3 regions of the Halomonas sp. BL6 genome follow, and region 1 is predicted to be linked to each of the others. Evidence: riboswitches for the same ligand, from Rfam matches in the RefSeq annotation. Region 1 holds a riboswitch; each other region holds the start of a gene.
What was found. A riboswitch is a leader RNA that binds a small molecule or an ion and turns the genes downstream of it on or off. The one in region 1 is predicted to bind thiamine pyrophosphate.

Region 2: it holds a riboswitch for thiamine pyrophosphate, as region 1 does, so the genes downstream of both, thiM (hydroxyethylthiazole kinase) here and FHJ80_RS08900 (sodium:solute symporter) in region 1, are expected to answer to the same signal.
Region 3: it holds a riboswitch for thiamine pyrophosphate, as region 1 does, so the genes downstream of both, tenA (thiaminase II) here and FHJ80_RS08900 (sodium:solute symporter) in region 1, are expected to answer to the same signal.

Annotation. Positions count from the first base shown of each region.
Region 1 is NZ_VDGL01000003.1:477,890-480,151, reverse strand. Features, by position in the region: gene FHJ80_RS08900 (sodium:solute symporter) at 1-1,194, opposite strand, end outside; TPP riboswitch at 1,184-1,287, opposite strand; gene FHJ80_RS08895 (peroxidase-related enzyme) at 1,353-1,943, opposite strand; gene FHJ80_RS08890 (hypothetical protein) at 2,124-2,262, shown strand, end outside.
Region 2 is NZ_VDGL01000006.1:132,087-134,348, forward strand. Features, by position in the region: gene thiE (thiamine phosphate synthase) at 1-299, opposite strand, end outside; gene thiM (hydroxyethylthiazole kinase) at 289-1,098, opposite strand; TPP riboswitch at 1,123-1,214, opposite strand; gene FHJ80_RS13650 (hypothetical protein) at 1,264-1,608, opposite strand; gene FHJ80_RS13655 (DUF2237 family protein) at 1,733-2,107, opposite strand.
Region 3 is NZ_VDGL01000001.1:340,795-343,056, reverse strand. Features, by position in the region: gene FHJ80_RS01525 (SMI1/KNR4 family protein) at 1-407, opposite strand, end outside; TPP riboswitch at 795-926, shown strand; gene tenA (thiaminase II) at 1,012-1,680, shown strand; gene thiC (phosphomethylpyrimidine synthase ThiC) at 1,706-2,262, shown strand, end outside.

The sequences.
Region 1 (2,262 bases):
CAATCCGCCGCTTATTGCTGCCATCGGTGTCATACGCTGCCACAAGCCCAGCAGCACCGGTACCACGATCGCTGCACACAGCAGATCGGCAATCAAAAATAGCCGCAGCACGGAGAGCCCTTGCAAGGCAATCACGATCACAGGCAGCATGATCGCCACGGTGAGCCAGCGCGCCTTGTTGAGGGCCTCGGGCCGGTGACCATTGGCCCACAGCGACGCAATGCCGTTTTGTAAGGTGTCGACGCTCGAGGTGACCAGCGTGACGGCCAGTACCAATGAAGGCAGCGTGATCCATACCGGGGCATCACTAAGCAGCGCAAAAAACGGCATGGGCGGCTCGCCGAGACTGACCCCGCTCATCGCTGCCATAATACCTACGCCACCGATCACCATGACGACCAGTACGGTCAAGCCGCCACCCAACCAGGCACCGTGCCCCAGGCTCGCGTCGTCTTGGGCCGCCCATACCCGCTGCCAATAGCCTTGGTGAAACAAGTTGGCCGCCGTCACGGCGATCACCAGCGTCAACGCCACGCTGAGCGAGCTGCCGATGGGGAGCGACGGGAGTTGTGCGTCATTCGGCATACTGGGCAGTCGCCAGAGCGTCACGCTGGCGACGGCGAGCAGCAGCGCCAAAAGCAGCCACGCTTGCCAGCGGTCGGTGGCCAAGCTTGCCCGTAGCCCGCCCATGACGGTGTACACCAGCGTGGTGAGCGCCACCCCGATGATCACCACGGCGGGAGGCACGTCGGAGAGCAGCGCGGTAATCGCCCCGATGGCGGTGAGTTCAGCAGCCAGGAAGCAGCCCATGTAAGCCACGGAAACGAGCGCCACGAAATGGCGTACCCCCTTGCCATAGCAGGCGTCGGCAAACTCGGCAATGCTGCGTCCCTCGGGCAGTGCTTGGCGTATCTTAGGCCCGTAGAGACCCAAAACGATGAACGGCAGCGCCGAGCCAAGGGCATAGCCCAGTAGCGCCACGGGCCCTACGAATGCGCCGATTTCAGGGGGTGCAAAGAGTATCCAAGCCCCCATACCGGACGCCAAAAAGGAGAGCCCCAGGGTGGCCGACGTTTGCGAATTACGGGCGGTGACATAGTCATCCAGCGAGCCGCCACTGAAACGTGCCCGAAGACCCAGAAAAGCAAAGCAGCATAACGCTGCGCCTAACACGAAAGACGTTAGGTAAGGCATGTCGCGCTTCCTCCGCCGGTACGAACCGGATCAGGTTCCAGGGTCTGCGTTGCGCGCATTCTCAGCCCCATTGGGGCTCCCCTGGCGACAGTGAGTGGAGGCAGTATCCTCAAGCAAAGTGGTGCGTTAGTAAAGCCTTGCCCATGGGGCCGGGCTGCTTATTCCACTTTCTTGGGGACACGCCCCATCAGGTAAAACTCGGCGTTGGGCGGTGTTCCAGCTAGTGTCACCAAGCGGTTGGACATGCCAAAAAACGCGGCAATGGCACCGATGTCCCAGCAATCATCCAGCGTGAACCCCACTGCCTCTAAACGCGCCTGCCATTCGTCTGAAAACTCGCCCAGATCGATGGCACTGTGCAGTGCAAAGTCGAGCATCAACCGATGACGCTCGCTCAATCCCGCCACACGATGGTTGATGGCGATATTATCCGCCAGTAACGGATCTTTACTGTAGATACGCACCAGCGCGCCATGGGCGACGACACAGTACAAGCAGCGATTGCGGGCACTGGTCGCAACGACAATCATCTCTTTCTCTGCTTTGGTCAGCGTCTCCGATGGTCGCTCCATCAACGCATCGTGATACGCAAAAAAAGCGCGAAACTCGTCGGGTCGGTGAGCCAACATCAAAAATACGTTGGGCACGAAGCCCGCTTTCTCCTGCACGGCCAACATGGCTTCCCGAATATCATTGGGAACATTATCCAGAGTGTCAGGAAGTTTGAACCGACTGATCGATGCAGCCATAAAGGCTCCTTTTTTATTTTGAAGTAGAGTCCCACTACCAACTCACTTTTATCCGTAACAAATTGCTAACTAAAGACTCTTTTCATATGGCTTTACGCTCGCCATACTTTTAGTGATCTAATGTCATAAAAGCCGTACGCTATTCGGCTAGCCAAGCGGCGTACTTACAGGGAAACCACCATGTCATACTCCGAAGCAAAAGAGCACACGCCAGGGCGTTTGCATGAACTGTTCGCAGACCCGTACCGTGCGTTCGAGAACGATACGGATGAGCGTCAGTTGCATATCCGTGTCATGCTTCACACCCTGCTGGCCCAGC
Region 2 (2,262 bases), on a different contig from region 1:
CCCAGCGCCTCCCGCGCCTCTAGAACCGCGGTATCGCTCTGGCCAACATGCAGGCCGTCGGCACCGCTGGCGATGGCCACGGCGAGTCTGTCGTTGATGATCAGCGGCACATGGGTGCCCGCCAGCAGCCTTTTGAGGCGCTTGGCTTGTTCGATCATCGCCTCGTCGCTGGCATGCTTGTCGCGTAGCTGCACCACGGTGACTCCGCCTTTGACGGCGGCTTCCACCGTCGCTTCGAGGCCCGCTTCCGCGCACAGAGCGGCATCGGTCACCAAATAGAGCGAAAGATCACACGGCATGCAGCGTCTCCACTTGGCTTTGCGACGAAAGATCCTCTGGAGTGAGCTGGTACAGTGCATCCAGAAACGCGACCTGAAAGCTGCCCGGCCCCTTGGCCTGCTGACCCGCACGATGACCGGCGATGCCAAAGCACGCCAAGGCGGCCAGCGTCGCGGCCAGCGGGTACTCGCGGTTGGCGACAACGAACCCGGCCACCAAGGCGCTCAAGCCACAGCCGAGCGTCGTGACGCGGGGCATCAGCGGGTGGCCCCCGGTTAACCGGACGTGGTGGCTACCATCGGTGATGACATCGGTTTCGCCGGTCATGGCGACGATGCAGCGTTGCCGCTGGGCGAGCGTCATGGCGGCGTGAGTGGCGTCATCGGTGGTGGCGGTCGCATCGACCCCACGCCCTTGGCTGGCCAAGCCGGCCAGAGCCATCACTTCCGAGGCATTGGCGCGAATGACGCTGGGGCGATGGGACAGCAGCGCCTGGCACACCCGCTGGCGGAACTCGGTGGCCCCGACGGCGACGGGGTCCAGCACCCAGGGGGTGTCGGTCGTGTCGGCCGTGCGCGCCGCCAGCTGCATCGACTCGGCCCAGGGGGCAGAGAGCGTGCCGATATTGATGGAGAGCGCGTCTGCCATCGTGGTAAATTCAGCGACCTCTTCTGCGGCGTGCAGCATGGCAGGCGATGCGCCCGTGGCCAGCAGCAGGTTGGCGGTACTGTTCATGGCCACGTAATTGGTCATGCAGTGAACGAGCGGCGTGGACTCGCGCAGGGCAGCAAGCATATCGCCAAGTGGGGGGTAAGTCATGGTTTCCTCCCGGGTAAGGAGGTGGTGGTAAGCACCACGACTCCCTACGCCGGCGTTATCCGGTTCAGGTTCAAAGGGTGCTTCTCAGCCGCTGAGCGGCGCCCCTGTCGTTGGTGGGTACTATCCTAGCCTTGTGCGGCGATGTAAAGCCCGGTCAACAACGCGTTAACGAAACGCGATGCGGGTCCCGTACGTGAGCATTTCGTCAGGGGTGATGGCTCGGCCCTGTACGCCAATCATTTCGTCGCCGCACTGATCGGCAAAGGTCAGCACGCCATGGGTTAAGCCGAGTTGGCCCAGGGCATCGCGAATTTCACCGGTTCCCAGAAAGGTGCTGACGCGACCTTGAGCGTCACATAGGTCCGAGACGCCATTAGCATGGTGAAAACGCACTTTGTAGATGCCATCCATGGACTCGACTTCGACGATGGGGGAGAAGCCATTCTGAATCGCATTGCTCAACTGCTTCAATGTCAGGCGATCGCCAAGGGTCATATCGATAGCTGTCATGACGTGCTCCTATCGGACGCCATTCGCGGGGCATCACGGGTCACTATGTAAAATTGTCGAAATAGAAGTGTAGAAGATTTGCATCATTTTTCCAGGGGCATTCGGGGGCGCCTTGGCCCAGGTATTAATGTACGGCATCTAGCGCATGCTGCTGGAGTTTGACCAGTGGAATGATGTCCAGCGTTCGCTCGTTCGTACCGGACAAAACGACCGGCGGCGCGAGTCCTACCTGTGCCGCTTCGGCCCAGCGGTGCGCGCAAAGACACCAGCGATCCCCGGGTTTCAAACCGGGAAAGCCAAACTCCGGCCGCGGTGTCACCAAGTCGTTGCCTTGCGCCTTGGAGAAGGCCAAAAACTCCTCGGTCACCATGGCGCACACCGAATGGATGCCGACATCGTCTGGCCCTACCCGGCAAAAACCATCGCGATAGAAACCGGTTTTCGGCGAGTGGCAGCAGGGCGTGAGCGGTTCACCCAATACGTTTAGATCACGGGACATAAAGACTCCTCGGGGGCAGGCTGGAATTCTGCGTTCCTCGCCCTCATAACATGGTAAATAACGCCTTCAAAGGCAGTGATGCACAGGCAGCGGGAAGCACGACGCTGTCGCCTAAGCCTTGTACAAAGTCATACGTCCGTCAAAGATTTTGCATC
Region 3 (2,262 bases), on a different contig from region 1:
TAGTCTAGGGCCAACCATGTATGGCCATCACCTTCTAGCGGCACATATGTTTCCGGAAGGCCCCACTCTCTGCCAGAGCTTATGGAGCTATATATTGAGTATTCCGAATTAGGATCTACGCTTGCAAACGTGCCAATTTCGTAAAAGCCTTCACCAAAATAGTATTGTAGAGTTTCGTTTTCACAAGACGGGAGTTTAACTACCTTAGTTTCTTCTGATTCGGAGAATTTCACATACTCTTTAGGTAGTGTGAATCCATATTTTTCCTTGAAGTAACTAAGAGCTTCTTCGTGCGTGTAAACTCGATAGTTTTCAACTTCTCGAACACCACCGCATTCAGGGCAAACAAAGTATGCAGTTCCGTCAACGATGTCTGGATTTTTGAGTTCTCTGCTACAACATCTCATACTTTGATACTCGCGCACCTAACAGTGATTATACGTCCTGCCATGAAACCTCAATGAACGTGACATCACAATGACTGAGGTTTCATAGCCACCAAATTGAATCTACCTCATTGATTCTACAGCGTGCAAAGAGAATTTTGGCGATGTAGCCAAAATTCTCGGGCTTGCGCGTTTTACTCACCTCAATATTACTGTTTTTATAAACAGCAATATGGAGCCATTTCCTCATGAAACTGATGGAACGCGTCAAGGTAACCATGGGGGTCAAGCACTCAACGCCATCGCCTTTTTCTTGTCGTTTATTGCTCTCACGGCAGACCACCTCTGTGCGCCCAATAAAATACGCCCCCTTGCATCTCCCCCACCCGCCTCCTACACTGCGCTGAATACTGCTTGACGGGGTGCCGGTGGAACCGGCTGAGATCGCTATACGGCTGGCTGCTACAGCAAGTCGTCACGGCGGGGCCCGTTGAACCTGATCCGGCTAGTACCGGCGTAGGAATCAAGCGGTGGTTGGGGTGCGCCGTGTTCACCTGATACCTTGCCCCAACTCACTCTCCTTTCGCCCGTGCGCCGGTTCGCTGTACCACCGGAGGCATCCAATATGGGCTACCGCTTTACCGATCTCACCACCGCTTGCCAGAACGATTGGCGCTCCTACATCGAGCACGATTTCGTGCGCCAGCTGGGCAACGCCACGCTGCCTGAGGCGTCGTTTCGCCACTACCTGAAGCAGGATTACCTGTTCTTGATCCACTTCGCCCGCGCCTACGCGCTGGCCGCTTACAAAAGCCCCACCCTGGCGGATTTGCGCCAGGCTCACGAGGGCTTGAAAGCCATCGTGGATGTGGAACTGGGCCTGCATGTGGGCTTTTGCCAGGAGTGGGGCATCAGCGAGCAGGAGCTTGCCGAACTCCCCGAAGCCCGCGCCACGCTGGCCTACACCCGCTATGTGCTGGATACCGGCAATCGCGGCGACCTGCTCGATTTGCACGTGGCGCTGGCCCCGTGCCTGGTGGGCTACGGCGAAATCGCCAACTGGCTGAACGCGCAACCCTCTACGCTGCGCGGCGCGCAAAACCCTTTTGACGCTTGGATCGCCATGTACGAAGGCGAGGAGTTCCAAGCCGCTATGCAGGCAGAGCTTGCGTGGCTCGATGCCCGCTTGGCCGATGTCACCCCCGCCCGTTTTGCTGAGCTGAGCAAGATCTTCCGCGATGCCACCCGCCTGGAAATCGACTTCTGGCAGATGGGTTTAGACCTTTCTGAATAACCTCCTACAACATAGAGCAACCGTCATGACCAAGACCGTCAAAAGCAGAACCGCGCACTTTTTAGCCGAAACCGCCCAGGTCGATGCCGCCGCAGTGGCGCCGCTGCCCGGCTCGCGCAAGGTGTACGTGGAAGGCTCGCGGCCGGATATTCGCGTGCCGTTTCGGGAGATCACCCTATCGCCCACCAAAACCAGCGGCGTGGATGAGCAGAACCCGCCGCTGCTGGTGTACGACACCTCCGGTCCCTACACCGATCCCAACGCCCGCATCGATTTGCGCCAGGGCCTGCCGGAACTGCGCCGCGCCTGGATCGAAGAGCGCAACGATACCGAGTTTTTGGATGGCCCCACCAGCCAGTACGGCCAGCGCCGCGCCAACGACCCCACCCTTGCCCAGCTGCGCTTTGATTTAAGCCGCACACCCCGCCGGGCGAAAGCGGGCAAGAACGTGACCCAGCTGCACTACGCCCGCCAGGGCATCATCACGCCGGAAATGGAGTTTATCGCCCTGCGGGAAAACCAGCGCCGCCAGGCGTTGGGAACGGCGGAAGTAGAGCGCATTCTGGGCCATCAGCATGCGGG